DNA from 2 places in the Nonomuraea longicatena genome. Region 1 is predicted to be linked to the other one. Evidence: riboswitches for the same ligand, from Rfam matches in the RefSeq annotation. Region 1 holds a riboswitch; the other holds the start of a gene.

Region 1 (7,593 bases):
CCGGCCCTCGTCGGTCACGCAGGCGGCGCGGCCGCCGTCCGGCGACCAGGCCCACGCGGTGAGGTCGGGCGTCATGTGCCCGGTCGGGCTGAGTGCCAGGTCCAGGTCGTAGTCGTGCTCGCCGCTCACGCTGAGGATGCGCACGCCCGGGCGCGCGCCTCTGTCGTCGTTCGCAGGCGCCACGACCGCCAGCCGTCCGGCAGGGCCCCAGGACAGCAGCGCGGTGCCGGGGCGGGCGGCGTGCACCGCCACCGGTTCCCCGGTCACCGCATCGCTGATCATCAACTGACCGTCCCGCTGGTGGGCCAGGTGCCGTTCGTCCGGGCTCCAGACCGGCAGCGGGCCGTCGAAGTCGTGGGTGTCGCGCAGCCAGACGACCCTGCGTTCGGCGACGTCGACGGAGCACGCCCACCCGGACGACTCGTACCCGTAGATCCGCTCGCCGTCCTTCGACCACGCGGACCAGTCGAGGCAGAGCGGCTTCCCCCGGAGCACGGCGCGCATCCCGTCCGGCAGCGATTCGACCGACACCAGAGCCTCGACGGCATCGATGTCCACGTCGTCGTCCATCGAGACGATTCGGCCTCGCCGGTCCTGCCCGTACCAGCCGCCCCACATCATCACGCGGTCGCCGTCGGGCGCGAAGGCGAAGTGCGGCCGCGAATCGCTCACGTTCGTCCGGGCGATCGGCTCGCCCCAGGAGTCCTCCGGGTCGCCGAACGGTTCCCAGATCCCCACCCGCGACTTGCCGTGCACCACCGCGACCCGGGAGGCGTCGGCCGACCACTGAAGCATGTGCCGGTCGCTCTCCCAGCCCACGCCACCGGGGATCCCGTCGATGACATTGACGCAGCGGCCGGTGGCGACCTCCCAGATCTGCAGCACACCGCCGTCGTCGAACTCCTCGCCGACCGCGCTCCCGAGTGCCAGGTACCGGCCGCAGGGGCTGAGCACGTGCGTCAGCACCTCGGCCCGGTGCGTGTCGGCATGGCGGAGACGGGCGCCGTACGCCTTGATCTTCGCGGTCGCGTGACGGTGTGCCTCGGTGACACCATGCGTTCGTTCCAACGCGGTGAGCGCGTCGCGCAGCGGCGGCAGATCGCGTTCAGGCGTGAACGCGGACCAGTCGGCGGCTTCGAGCATCTCTCGTGCCGCGTCGGGATCCCCTGCCATCTCGGGGAACGTGCCAGCAATGATCATGTCGCCAGACGTTAACGAACAAGGGTGACACTATGACCGGGCGCCGGGGCCCGAGGCGGGTGACCCGCGCTCCCGGCGAGTGGGCGAGGTGTTCGCCGATGCTGGCAGAATGCATGGTTATGTCGAACATACTATCGTCTAGTGACGAACTGCTGGTGATCCGTACGGACTTCTCCGCGCCTGAGGCGTGGGCTGCCGTCCGCGCGGCGATCAAATCGACCGAGAACGAGGACGAGTGGCCTGAGGAGGAGGATGACGAGGACGAGCCCTTCGTGGCGGTCCAATACCTTGATGATCCGGCCCACGACGGCGCCACAGCGGAGCAGATCCTCGCTCTGCTGCCGGAGGAGTACAAGCCCACGTTCTTCGTCGTGGTGGACAAAGCCACCATCCGGTCGCCGGAGATGCCGCTCCTTCTCGTCGACCTGAGGAGGGAGATGGGGCGCCAGATGCGGGCCGTCCCGGCCGCGTTGGCCTCGATCGAAATCAATCTCTCGATCGGCAACATGGACTTCGCGGAATTCGCCGACTCCATGGATGAGGACGGTGTCTTTCGCGGGTTCTGACGAGGGCAGCCAGAACCCTGTCTCCTGATCATCCGGCGAGTCGACCGGGTCCGGGTCAGGGGTAGCGGCGGGGGGTGTAGACCTGGCCGGACGGGGCCACTCGCGTCGTTGAGGAGCCGATGATCAGGAGGCAGCGCATGTCCACCTGGGTGGGGTCGAAGTCGCCCAACGTGGTGACGATGATCGACTCGGCGGCGCCGCCGACGTTCCTGCCGATGATCACCGGTGTGGCCGGGTCACGGTGTTCCAGCAGCAGATCGCGGGTGGCGGCAAGCTGCCAGGTACGGCTGCGCGAGGCCGGGTTGTAGATCGCCAGCACCAGGTCGGCCCGCGCGGCGGCGGAGATCCGCTCGGCGATCACCTCCCACGGCTTCAGCAGGTCGGACAGCGACAGCACGCAGTAGTCGTGCCCCAGCGGCGCGCCGGCCCGGCTCGCCACCGCCTGCGCCGCCGTCAGTCCCGGCACCACCCGTACCGGGACGTCGGGGAAGTCGGCGGCCACCTCCAGCACCGCGCTGGCCATCGCGAACACGCCGGGGTCGCCCGACGACACCACCGCCACCCGGCGTCCTTCCCGGGCCAGTTCCAGCGCGTGCCTGGCGCGCTCGGCCTCCACCCGGTTGTCCGTACGGTGGCGCTCCTGGCGCGGGTTCTGGGCCACCCGGTCCACGTACGGCCCGTAACCGACCAGGTCGGTCGCGGCGGCCAGCGCCTCCTGCGCCTCCGGCGTCAGCCACGGCCGCCCGGCCGGTCCGAGCCCCACCACGGCCACCTCGCCGGGCGTGCCTGTCGGCAGACGGTCGCCGTGCGAGGACTGCCCGAGCGGGGCGACCGGCTCAGAAGCGACCGACCCGGAAGCGAGCGGCTCAGAGGCGAGCGGCTCGGGGACGAAGGTGCGCTCGGCCGGGCTGGCCAGCAGGGCCAGGGAGAAGTACGGGACGGTGTCCGGGTCGACGTCCTTCAGCGGCGCAACCCGCTCGGCGCCGGTCGTGGCGCGCTCGACGTACCAGGCGTCGTCGAGCCGTCCTGCCTGCGCGAACGCGTCGCGGACCTTCTCGAACGTACGGCCCAGCTTCAGCACCGCCGCCGAGTCCGTGGCCGCCAGCCGTTCGGACAGGACCTCGGCCGGAAGCGTCCCCGGCAGGACGGTCAGCACCTCGTCCCGCTCCACCAGCGGACGGCCGAGGACCGCCGCCGCGCCGCTCACCGACGTCACGCCCGGCACCACCTCGGTCGGGTAGCGGTGGGCCAGGCGCTTGTGCAGGTGCATGTACGACCCGTAGAAGAGCGGATCCCCCTCGCCCAGCACCACGACGGTACGGCCCGCGTCGAGATGGGTGGCCAGCCGGGCCGCGCACTCCACGTAGAAGTCGTCCAGCGCGCCCTGGTAGCCGCCCGGGTGGTCGGTGGTCTCGGTGGTCAGCGGGTACAGCAGCAGTTCCTCGACCTGCCCCTCCCGCATGTACGGCAACGCGATCGACCGGGCGATGCTCCGTCCGTGCCTGGCCGCGTGGTAGGCGATCACGTCGGCCACGCCGATGAGCCGCGCGGCCTTGACCGTGACCAGTTCCGGGTCCCCCGGCCCCAGCCCGACCCCGTACAACCGCCCGGCACCTACCGCCACGCCCGCCCCGTCGCCGCCCGCCGTCGCCGGGGCCTGTCCGCCGGTTTCCGTCATGGCCGGGTTCTCCGCATCGCTCACGCCGTCTACTCCCGCTCGCTCGCGATGGCGTTGATCGCCGCCGCCGTCATCGCACTGCCGCCTCGGCGGCCGTGCACCACCAGGTGTTCCAGATCGCTGTCGGCCAGTGCCCGCTTGGACTCGGCCGCGCCGATGAACCCCACCGGGATGCCCAGCACCGCGGCGGGCCGTCCCGCCCCTTCCTCGACCATTTCCAGCAGCCGGAACAGGGCCGTCGGCGCGTTGCCGATCGCGACGACCGCGCCGTCGAGGCGGTCGCGCCACAGTTCGAGGGCGGCGGCGCTGCGGGTGGTGCCGAGCCGTTCGGCCAGCCCGGGTACGGCGGGGTCGGACAGGGTGCAGACCACCTCGTTGTCCGCCGGGAGCCTGCTGCGGGTGACGCCGGAGGCGACCATCATCGCGTCGCAGAGAATCGGCGCGCCCGCCCGCAGCGCCGTCCGGGCCGCCGCGACCGCGCCCGGCGACCAGCCCAGGTCGGTGACCAGGTCGGTCATCCCGCAGGCGTGGATCATCCGGACGGCCACCTGCGCGAGGTCCGGCGGCAGGCCGGTGAGGTCGCTCTCGGCGCGGATGGTGGCGAACGACTGCCGGTAGATCTCGGCGCCGTCGCGGATGTAGTCGGTCACTGCTGCCTCTCCTGATACCCGTCCGGGGTAGCCACCATCTGAATCACCGAACCGCGCGGAAGCCCGCACAGCCGTTCACACCCCGCCCAGTGCACCGGCAGTTCGCCACCGCCCGCACCGCCACGGCCCGCCCGCACCCACGCGGCCGCATCGGCCTGTACGTCGGCGAGGGCCTTCGCGCACCCGGGGCGGCCGGTGCAGGCGGTGACCCCGGTCCACGAGGAGTCGGGATCGGTGACCAGTCCGGCTTGTTGCAGCCGGAGTGCCAGGTCGGTGGCGTGCTGGGGGTCGAGGTCCAGGAGGACGACGGTACGCCAGGGGGTCAACCGTACGGACTCGGCGACCTGGGCCAGCACTCGGGCCTGTACGGCGGTCAGCCGCCCGAGCGGCACCACGGCCTCCAGCGCCACCCGCCCGTCCCGAAGCCCCACGGCCCCGGCCCGCCGGATTCCCCGATCAGGCCCGGCGACAGAAGGCGCCCACCTGTCCCCGGACACCCCGAGACCGGCCGCCGACAGGTTCTCGCGCAATCGGGCCGCCACCCGCGCCGGGCCGTCGGGCAGCTCGGCGATGCGCCAGGCGCCGTCGGGGCCGCGCACATCCAGGAACGCCTCGGCCGCCGCGATCATCAGCGCCACGGCCTCCTCAACGGGAAAGCGCAGGCCGATGTCCTCCCCGGCGAGCAACAGCCCGACGCCGGATACCGGCGTCACGTCGGCATCCAGCGCGGCTTCGGGCACGGGCTTCACGTCGGCGCCCAGCCCGGCGGCGGGGACCAGCGTCACGTCGGCGCCCAGCGCGGTCACGTCACCGCTGCCGTCGTCCAGTGCGAACAGGAACCGCCCCGGCAACCCGGCCAATCGCGCGTTCCCGCACAGGGCGGCGTCCAGCGCCTCGACCAGGGGGTCGGTGTCCAGCACGCCGACCGTTCCGCGCCCGCCCAGCGGGGAGGCGATGATGTTGCGGACGCGTTCGTGTGACGGCGACGGCAGCAGCCCCGCGTCCGCGAGGCGCCGTGCGAAGTCCGTCGGTGAGCGCAGCGCGCGGACCTGGACGTTGGCCCGCGAGGTGAGTTCGACCACCTCGGTGTGCCCGGCCAGCACCAGCAACTGGGCAGCGGTGATCCGCCCGCCGGGCAGGCGGACCCTGGCCAGCGGCCCGTCGGCGGCCTGGTGCACCTGCAGCGCCCCCGGACAGGCATCTGGCCCATTACGTCCGGAAAAGTCGGCTATGGACACGGAGAGGATGGTAACGCCACTTCCCTGTGCCGTAGGCTCAGCGGTAGGCGACGGCACAGGAGGAAACCGGTGAGAAACCGGTGCGGTCCCGCCACTGTAACCGGGGAGCGACCCCCACCACAGGCCACTGCCCGGCGACGGGCGGGAAGGTCAGGGGTGAACGTCGATCCGGGAGCCAGGAGACTTCTGCCGTCGTGACACCCACGACCGGGGCGAGGACCCCGAGGGAGGACTCCCCTTGCCTGGCGACAGCCGTACCGTCCTGCTGCTCTCCACCTCCGACACCGACCTCCTGAGCGCGCGCGCCAGCGGCGCCGACTACCGGCTCGGCAACCCCGCGCGGCTCCTGCCAGAGGACCTGCCCGCCCTCGTGGAGGGCACCGACCTGGTCGTGGTCCGCCTGCTCGGCGGCAGGCGTGCCTGGGAGGAGGGTCTCGACGTCCTGCTGAACGGTCACCGGCCGGTGGTCGTCCTCGGCGGCGAGCAGGCCCCGGACGCCGAGCTCATGGAGCTGTCCACGGTCACCGGCGGCGTCTGCGCCGAGTCCCACGCCTACCTCGCCCACGGCGGCCCCGCCAACCTGGCCGAACTGCACGCCTTCCTGTCGGACACGGTGCTGCTGACCGGCCGGGGCTTCGCGCCGCCCGTGGCCGCCCCCGCCTGGGGGACGCTGGAACGCACCGCCCACACCCAGGACGGCCCGGTCGTCGGCATCCTCTACTACCGGGCCCACCACATGGCGGGCAACACCGGCTTCGTCGAGGCGCTCAGCGCGGCCGTCGAGGACGCGGGCGGCCAGGCGATGCCGGTCTTCTGCTCATCGCTGCGTACCGCTGAACCGGAGCTGCTCGACACGCTGCGGCGGGCGGACGCGCTGGTGGTGACCGTACTGGCCGCCGGTGGGTCGCGGCCCGCGACGGCGGGTGCGGGCGGCGACGACGAGGCGTGGGACGTCGGGGCGCTGGCCGAACTCGACGTGCCGATCCTCCAGGGCCTGTGCCTGACCAGCGACAGGAAGGCGTGGGAGGACAACGACGACGGCCTGTCGCCGCTGGATGCCGCCTCGCAGGTCGCGATCCCCGAGTTCGACGGCCGGATCATCACCGTGCCGTTCTCGTTCAAGGAGGTCGACGAGGACGGCCTCACCGTGTACGTCGCCGACCCCGAACGCGCCGCCCGCGTCGCGGGCATCGCCGTCAGGCACGCCCGCCTACGGCACACGCCGCCCGCCGAGCGCAGGCTGGTGGTGATGCTGTCGGCGTACCCGACCAAGCATTCGCGCGTCGGCAACGCCGTCGGTCTCGACACCCCGGCCAGCACGGTGAAACTGCTGGCCAGGCTCGCGGAGGCGGGCTACGACCTGGGCGCGGGCTTCCCCGGCGTCGCGGAGCAGGACGGCGACGCGCTGATCCACGCGCTGATCGCGGCGGGCGGCCAGGACCCCGACTGGCTCACCGACGAACAGCTCGCGGGCAACCCGGTGCGGATCTCCGCAGAGACTTACCGCACCTGGTACGACACACTGCCCGCCGACCTGCGCGACGGCATGGAGCGCCACTGGGGCCCGCCGCCCGGCGAGCTGTTCGTGCAGGACGGCGACATCGTCCTGGCCGCGTTGCGCGCCGGGAACGTCGTGGTGATGGTGCAGCCGCCGCGCGGCTTCGGCGAGAACCCGATCGCCATCTACCACGACCCCGACCTGCCGCCCAGCCACCACTACCTGGCGGCCTACCGGTGGCTGTCGGCGGAGTTCGGCGCGCACGCGATGATCCACGTGGGCAAGCACGGCAACCTGGAGTGGCTGCCGGGCAAGTCGGCCGGGATGTCGGCCTCGTGCGGCACCGACGCGGCCATCGGCGACCTGCCGCTGATCTACCCGTTCCTGGTCAACGACCCGGGCGAGGGCACGCAGGCCAAGCGGCGGGCGCACGCGGTGCTGGTGGACCACATGGTGCCGCCGATGGCCCGCGCCGAGACTTACGGCGATATTTCACGACTTGAGCAGTTGCTGGACGAGCACGCCACCATCGCCGCCATGGACCCGGCCAAACTGCCCGCGATCCGCGCCCAGATCTGGACGCTGATCCAGGCCGCGCGGCTCGACCACGACCTCGGCATGGCCGACCGGCCGCACGACACCGAGTTCGACGACTTCCTGCTGCACGTGGACGGCTGGCTGTGCGAGGTGAAGGACGCGCAGATCCGCGACGGCCTGCACGTACTCGGCCAGGCGCCGGAGGGCACCGTACGGGTGGACCTGG
Region 2 (7,593 bases), on a different contig from region 1:
CCGGAGCAGTGCGGTCAGAATGACCGCGAAGGCGATCCACGCCGCGTAGATCCCGGTGAGCCCGAGGCCGAGGTGCACCCCCAGCAGCCAGCTCAGCGGGAGGAGCACCAGGTAGTCGCCGGCGACGTTCGCGATCATCACCGACCGGGTGTCGCCGAGGGCCCGCAGATAGCTGCCGTACACCATGGCGGGCACCATCGGCGCCAGGCTCAACAGGGCGAGCGGCACCGCCGACCACGCCAGCGCCGCCACCTCCGGACCGCCGGCGAACAGAGTGGGCAGCGCCGTCCCACCGGCGAGGATCAGGGCCGCCGGTCCGGCGTACACGAGCAGCAGCAGTCGGAGGCCGGTACGCCGCCACCGGACGGCCAGCTCCGGTTGGCCCGCGCCGACCGCCTGCCCGGCCAGGATGGACACGGACGCCGACGCCGAGGCCATGACGGTGAAGACGATCAGCAGCAGGTTGTCGACGACACGGTAGGCGGCCAGTTCCGGAGTACCCATCCGGGCGGCGAAACCCGCGATCAGGGCCTCGTTGAGGTAGCCGATCCCCATGGCGCCCATCTCCGGCCAGCCGAGCCGCCAGAGCCGCCCGGCCACCGGGGCGCCGTCGAAACCGGCACCGGTGCCGCGCGGCAGCCGGGCCCGCGCGTACACCAGAAGGAAGGCGGCACCGACCGAGGTGGAGGCCAGCGTGGCCAGCGCCGCCCCGGTGACGCCGAGCCCGGCGGAGAAGATCAGCCACAGCCCGAGCGGCAGGTTCACCGCGTTGACCAGCAGCGCGTGCCACATGGCCGCCCGCGTCACCCCGATCCCCGAACAGGCGCTCTGCAGAGTGAACGACGCGGCGGCGAACGGTACCGCGAACGCCAGTACCCGCAGGTACGCCACCCCGGGGCCGACCAGTTCCGGAGGGGCGCCCAGCACGATCAGCACCGGCTCGGCGACGGCCGCGAGCACGGCACCGACGGCGATTCCGGCACCGAACGACGTGGCCAGGCCCACCCGGACGATCCGCACCACCGCCGCCGGGTTCCCGGCCCCGTGGGCCTGTGCGACCGTGATCTGCACGGCGGTCGCCCACCCCCGCACCACGACCAGGGCGACCAGGTACACCGGCGAGGCCAGGGCGAAGGCACCCAGTGCCGCAGTGGAGTACCTGGCCAGCATGACCGTGTCCACGATGTTGACGATGATCTGCGTCAGGCCCGCCACCAGCAGCGGCACCGTCAGCGCCCACATCCTCCTCACCGGGTCACGTCCCGAGCGCGCAGTCGCCGCACTTGCCGCCGTCCGGTACCCGGTAGTAGAGACAGCAGGTGGTACGCCGGAAGGCCAGTTCGGGGGAGACCAGCGCACCCCTGCCCGCCAGGCCGCCGTGCCCGAGCAGCCGGTCGACCAGCCGGGTGGCGGGCTCGGCGAGGTCCGGCCGGGCACTCACCACGGCGCGGCCCGCCTCGGCGAGGGCGGAGGCGGCGTTGCCGTACAGCAGGCCGTGCGCGACCTTCACCCGCAGACCCCGGGCGAGCGCGTCCAGGTGGTCGCCGACCACCATGTCGTAGAGCAGGCCGGCGACCTGCTCTTCCGTCCCGGCGTGCCAGCCGGACACGACGGACAGCCGGACGCGGGGGCCGTCGTCGGCGCGGTCCAGGCGGGTCAGGTCGGGGATCACCCCGTGGACGAGTACGGCGCCGACGACCGGGAACCAGAGCCGCGCGGCGTGGCCCAACTGGGCGATCGAGGCGCCGACGCGCAGTTCGCCGGTGCCGTACCTTTCCGCGGTGGCCGTGACCAGGTCGGTGAAGCCGCGCTCGTAGTCCGTGCGCACGTCGTGCCATCCGGCGGGGTCGCCGCCGACGTGCGGGGCGAACGAGGCGACCCCGTCGAGGGCCGCCCGGACCGTGCTCTCGGGTGCCGGTACCAGGTCGTACCGCATGCGTTCCGCTCCTCTCCGGGGAGATCCGCCCCAGTTCGTCGAGGAGGCGACCGCGTGAGTCTCCTGGCTCCCGGGTCGAGGCTCACCCCGGCCTTCCCGCCCCTCGGGGCAGTGGCATGCTCGGGGTCCGCTCGCCGGTCACAGTGGCGGGACCGCGCCGGATTCGCACCGGCTTCCTCGTTCCGCGCTCGCCTACATGATCCATCGTGACATATACCGACATATGAGGGCGAGGCTCCTGTCATCGGCCCCCTGGTGTACGCCACGACCGCCACTACTCCTCAGGGAGTATCCGAGCCGGTCCTACTTCCCCGGTACCAGGCCGAGAAGTCTCCCTCGGCACGACGACCGCCGACCGGTACGACGGCCACGATGTCCGGCATGCATACAAGAGAGTTCCGCGATGTGAGACCGGACCAGGGGAGCGCGCGGTGTTGAGCCGGCCGGGGACCACCCTCGCCGCCGTGGCCGTCGTCCAGTTCATGGTCTCGCTGGACCTGTCGGTTGTGAACGTGGGACTCCCGCAGATCGCCGCCGGGCTCGGCTTCGGCCCGATGGGCCTGACCTGGGTGATCCACGCCTACGCGCTCACCTTCGGGGGGCTGCTCCTTCTCGGCGGCAAGGCCGCGGACCGGTACGGACGCAGGCGGGTCCTGCTGTTCGGGCTCGCCGTGTTCGGCCTCGCCTCACTGGCCGGCGGCTTCGCCCAGGAGCCCGGCCACCTCGTCGCCGCCCGCGCGGTGCAGGGCGTCGGCGCCGCCGTCCTCGCCCCGGCCGCGCTGGCACTGCTGGCCGCCGCCTACCCCGAGGGCAGGGCCCGCATCCGCGCCTTCGGAATCTGGAGCGCGACGAACGCGGCGGGCGGTGCCCTCGGCGTCCTGATCGGCGGCCTGCTCACCGAGTACGCGGGCTGGCGCTGGGTGATGTTCGTGAACGTGCCGATGGCCGCCTGCGCCCTGGCCCTGGCCTGGCGGATCGCCTCCGGCCCCGCTCCGGAGCGTGGCGGACGTCCCGACGTGCTCGGCGCCGTCCTCGCCACCTCGGGGATGAGCCTGCTGGTGTACGGCGTCGTCAGCACCGACCAGAACTCGTGGACCTCGCCGATCACCCTCGGCACGCTGGGGCTCGCCGCCGTCCTGCTGGCCGCGTTCGTCCACGTCGAACGGACCACCGCACGCGAGCCGCTGATCCGGCTCGGCCTGTTCGCCAACCGCTCGGTCGCGGGCGCGAACCTGTTCAGCCTCCTGGCCGGTGCCGCGATGTCGGCCGCCTTCTACTTCATGTCCCTCTACCTGCAACGTGTGCTCGGGACCGGTCCGGCGCTGACGGGGGTCTCGTTCCTGCCGCTCGCCCTCGGGGTGATCGCCGGTTCCGTCCTCGCGGTCAGGCTCGGATACCGGTTCCCGCCGCGCACTCTGATGATCGTCGGCGGGTCGCTGACCGCGCTCGGCTTCGCCTGGTTCGGCCTGATCAGCCCGGACGGCGGTTTCCTCGCCGACGTCCTCGGGCCCTCGATCGCCACCGGGGTCGGCTTCGGGCTCTGCCTCGCCCCGGTCGTCTCCACCGCCACCAACGGTGTCGCCTCCCATGAGGCCGGAACCGCTTCGGCCCTGCTCAACAGCTCCAGGCAGCTCGGTGCCTCGCTCGGGCTGGCCGTCCTCGGCACCGCCGCGCAGAGCCGTACCGGGCAGGTCGTCACAGCGGAGTCCCTGAACGCCGGGTACGCGCTCGGCCTGACGCTCGGCGCCGGGCTGCTGGCCGCCGCCGTCCTCGTGGTCTTCACCGTGCTGCGCCCGCATGCACGGGCCCGGCAGGCCCCGGCCGGGTCCGCCCGATAGCCGCCGAGTGCCGATCCGCCCGCACGGTCGTGCGGGCGGACGATGCCTTGTCAAGGCGCGGAGAACATCACTAAAGAGCCCCTTTTGTCTCCCCTTGTCACGCTCCAATACCGGCGTTTGGATCAGGAGGGCGATCTTCTGCAGCCAACCCCACTCTTCTGCGGCCAACCCACAAGGAAGGCAGACCATGCCTGACGCGCCCCTGCTGCACTACAGCACCAGCACCGCGCCACTCCAGGCGGGCACCGCCGACAAACCCTCGGCCAACACCATCGACATCACCGTCTCCAGCCCGGCCGGGCGGAACGTCTACTGCGACAAGATCGACGTCGCCGTCCCGGTCAGCGCACCGGACGACGGCGGCGCCTGGTTCACGGAGAACCCGCAATCCTCGATCGCCGGCAAGTGGAACCCCGCCTCCACCGAAGTGAAAAGCGGGCGGGAACTCGGCCTCGACGCGGCCACGAACTACTACCACGTCGTCTTCCAGCCCCCGCCCATACCGGGGTTCGATCTCATCGACACGCCGCTGAAGATCAGCATCACCGGCAACGTGGCCGCCGACCCCGGCAGCACGCTCACCTGCTCGGTCACCGAAACCTCCGGCACGGCCAGCGGCGACTGCACCCGCAAGGCGCCCCAGGACCTGACCTGGGAGACCGCAGAGCCCCCCTTCTACCTGCACAGCTTCCTGGCCTGCAGCCCGGAGCGGCCGACCGTCCCCAAGACGAAGTTCAACGCCGGCGACCAGGCGCTCCTCACCTGGGAGAGCAACGGAGACTCCTTCCACCTGTACGACGGCGACGGCACGGTCCTCCACGAAGGCGTCGAGACCTCCTGGACCATTCCGGCGAGCGTGATCGCCAACGACACCACCTTCAGCCTGAAGGCGTCCAAGAAGGGCGCCACCGGATTCGAGACGGCCGACCGGTACGCCACCGTCACCGTCACCGTCACCAACCCGACCCTCCGCGAACTCACCGTCAAGGGACAACTCGGCGTCTACGGGGCGCTTACCGCGAACGACGGCCTCTCCGTCTACGGAGGGTTGACCGCGAACGACAGCGTCTCCGTCTACGGCAGACTGTCGGCGAACGACGGGCTTTCGGTCTCGGACGGGCTCACCGCCGACACGGTGGAGGCCCGATCTGTGACGGTCGAGCAGTACTGTCAGATCGACGGTGACTGCAACGTCGCGGGGGACCTCGCCACCGAAGCCATCGTGGCCTCGGGTTACACGACGCTGAACGGTGCCCTCACCGTCAACGGCGGTCTCACGGCCAACGGCGACTGCGACGTCAACGGCTGGTTCTCCGCCAACCACGACCTCAGAGTCTCCTACGGCGGCACCGAGAAGATGACCACGGTCGGCAAGAGCGGCCTGTCGGTGGAGGGCGACTTCAGCGTCTCCTACGACGGCACTCAGAAGATCACCACGGACGGTTACAACGGCCTGTGCGTGGACGGCGACCTCACGGTCTACGGCAGGATCCAGAACTGACGCGGCCGGCCGCCGCCCCACCGCCCGAACCGGCGCATGACGGCGGGCCGCCCTCCGGGAGGTGCTCGACACCGGGCGGGTCGCGACGGTCGTACTCGCTGCGGGGACCACCGGCCTCGGGCGGTGGACCCCGTCCACGAGGCGCTGCACGCTCGCGTGGAGCGGCTCGCCCGCGAGAGTCGTTCGTGAATCCCGTCGGCGGTGGAACTATGCGGGAGCCGCGCGCCGTCCTGATGTGCTGTCAGGTCACGGCTTCTTGACGCACTTCTCCGCCTTGGCGATGTTCTCGTCCGCCGTGGACTTGTCCTCCTTGCCGAGCTCGTCCATCGTGATTTTCCCTTCGACGAAGGACTTGAGCTTGGCGGGATCGTACTTCTGTGCCGATTCCCATCCGAGGTCGAGCATGCAGGTGGCCACGTCTTCCGGAATGTCCTTGAGGAGCTCCTTCATCTCCGGGTCTTCCTTGAACTTCTCGATGAAGGCGGCTTTGTCGACGCCCGACGCGGAGGAGGAGCCGGAATCAGAGCTGGATCCAGTGGCGGTGGCGTCGCCGCCGCACGCGGAAACGGTCACGGACAGAGCGACCGCCACGAAACCGAGAGCGAGCTTTCCGGAAAAGCGCATAGTGGAACCTACTTCATCGCATGAGAAAATCGGGATGCGCAATTCTGCCATTTATGATATCGGGCCACGATTCATGGCCGAACGCCTTGACGGCGGCTGCGCCAAGCGCATCGTAGCGAACGCGCATGCCCATAGGAGTGCGAAGCATTAATGTCCTGAAAAATACCAAGATCAGGGTAAATGTCATGTGGAAATTTAGCTTGCTGTATGAGGTATCACAGGTGGTGGCGAACGCCGGGCCGCTCACCGCGGCGTTCCACGTCTCCCGTGTGTGGCCGCCGTGGCTGCGCCGACCCGTGTCCTCTTGGCGGTGGCCGCCGGTGGACACGGTCGTCTGCCAGGTGTATCCAGGCGTCCGGTACTGGACGAGCGCGCCGGGCATCGGGAGGTCACGTGTCCGGGTGCCCAGCGACCACTCTCCGTTCGACAGCTGGTAACCCATGTAGTGGTCGGCGGTCGTGGCCGTACCGAAGCCCTTGAACGTGGAAGTCACCTTGGCGAGGTCTTTGGTCCTCACGGAGGAGGTGGGGTCCTCGGGCAGCCCGCCGCTGCGCCGGTCGATGAGGTCGTAGCGGTCACGTCCGGCTTGACCGCATGATCATGGGCTCTGGGCCCCGGCTGGAGAATCTGGCCATCTTGTCGGACTTGTCGACCGCGCCGACCGTCAGCGCGGCCTCCGAACTGCCGGGACTGTCGATGGTCCCGGGCTCGGAGCCGCTGTTGCCCCCCGCGACGACGAAGAGCGCCCCCGTACGTTCGGAGAGCACGTTCACGGCCTGCTCGAACGGATCGAGGCCGGGCGTGCTGTGATCAGGAGTCGCCGCCACTCCGATGGTCACGCACCGCGTCCATGGTGCGGACCCGCATAGTCCGACAGGGGCTTCCGGTCTGATCGCTCAGGCGTCCGAGGTGAGCTGGAAGAAGTGGATCGGGGTGTTGACGCGGCAGCCGATGCGCTCGTAGACGGGCTGCCCGGCCTGGGTGGCGTGCAGCACCAGGCGGCGGTGCCCGGTGTGCCTGCTGCCTTCGTGGATGGCCTTGCGGGTGACGGCTTCGCCGTACCCCCTGCGCATTTCCTCGGGCAGGGTGGCGACGAGCGCGAGGAAGATCGACTCCTCGCCGGCGATGGTCGCGGCGCAGGTCACCGCCTGTCCGTCGCGGTATCCGAGATAGGCGTGAACGGTGCCTGCCCGCCAGAGCGCAGAGCCGGCCAAGGCGTCCTCCCCGGCCGAGGGCGGCATGCCGTACGCGCGGGCGTTGATGGCGCCGTAGACCGCGAGGTCCTCGTCGGTCTCCACCCGGCGGAACTCCAGCTCCGGATGGCGCGGGTCGGGAACGGACAGATCGCCCGCCATGCCCCAGCCGGAGAAGGCCGGCTCAAGCCCGGCCTCGGCGGCCTGGCGGAACAGTTCCGCCTTCGCCTGCGGGCTGAGCAGGTCCTCGAAGACCCACAGGTAGCCGGACCGCGACCGGCTGCGCATGAAGGACGCCGCCCGCCCGACCTGGTCGCCGAGGGCGTCGGGTGGGATGTCCGCACCGGTCAGGGTCACGGTGTTCCAGAACCCGAAGGTGCTGTCGGCCCACATGCGGCTGACGCCGTCGTCCACGCTGACCTGGCCGCCCCGGTCGTGCACCAGGTCGGTCCAGACGGCGATGAGGTGGTCCTTCGACTCCAGGGCGAGTGGCGACACGGG

The links. Region 1 has a riboswitch for cobalamin ahead of cobN (cobaltochelatase subunit CobN). Riboswitches for the same ligand answer to the same signal wherever they lie in the genome.
Region 2: another riboswitch for cobalamin. It lies ahead of ABD120_RS23075 ((2Fe-2S)-binding protein); the one in region 1 lies ahead of cobN (cobaltochelatase subunit CobN).

Annotation. Positions count from the first base shown of each region.
Region 1 is NZ_BAAAHQ010000004.1:244,175-251,767, reverse strand. Features, by position in the region: gene ABD120_RS06455 (WD40 repeat domain-containing protein) at 1-1,200, opposite strand, end outside; gene ABD120_RS06450 (DUF6924 domain-containing protein) at 1,299-1,766, shown strand; gene ABD120_RS06445 (precorrin-2 C(20)-methyltransferase) at 1,822-3,444, opposite strand; gene ABD120_RS06440 (precorrin-8X methylmutase) at 3,474-4,094, opposite strand; gene ABD120_RS06435 (precorrin-3B synthase) at 4,091-5,332, opposite strand; cobalamin riboswitch at 5,349-5,540, shown strand; gene cobN (cobaltochelatase subunit CobN) at 5,571-7,593, shown strand, end outside.
Region 2 is NZ_BAAAHQ010000023.1:400,186-407,778, forward strand. Features, by position in the region: gene ABD120_RS23070 (MATE family efflux transporter) at 1-1,242, opposite strand, end outside; gene ABD120_RS23075 ((2Fe-2S)-binding protein) at 1,256-1,936, opposite strand; cobalamin riboswitch at 1,973-2,151, opposite strand; gene ABD120_RS23080 (MFS transporter) at 2,368-3,774, shown strand; gene ABD120_RS23085 (hypothetical protein) at 3,962-5,275, shown strand; gene ABD120_RS23090 (hypothetical protein) at 5,522-5,950, opposite strand; gene ABD120_RS23095 (hypothetical protein) at 5,913-6,416, opposite strand; gene ABD120_RS23100 (S8 family serine peptidase) at 6,475-6,738, opposite strand; gene ABD120_RS23105 (GNAT family N-acetyltransferase) at 6,796-7,590, opposite strand.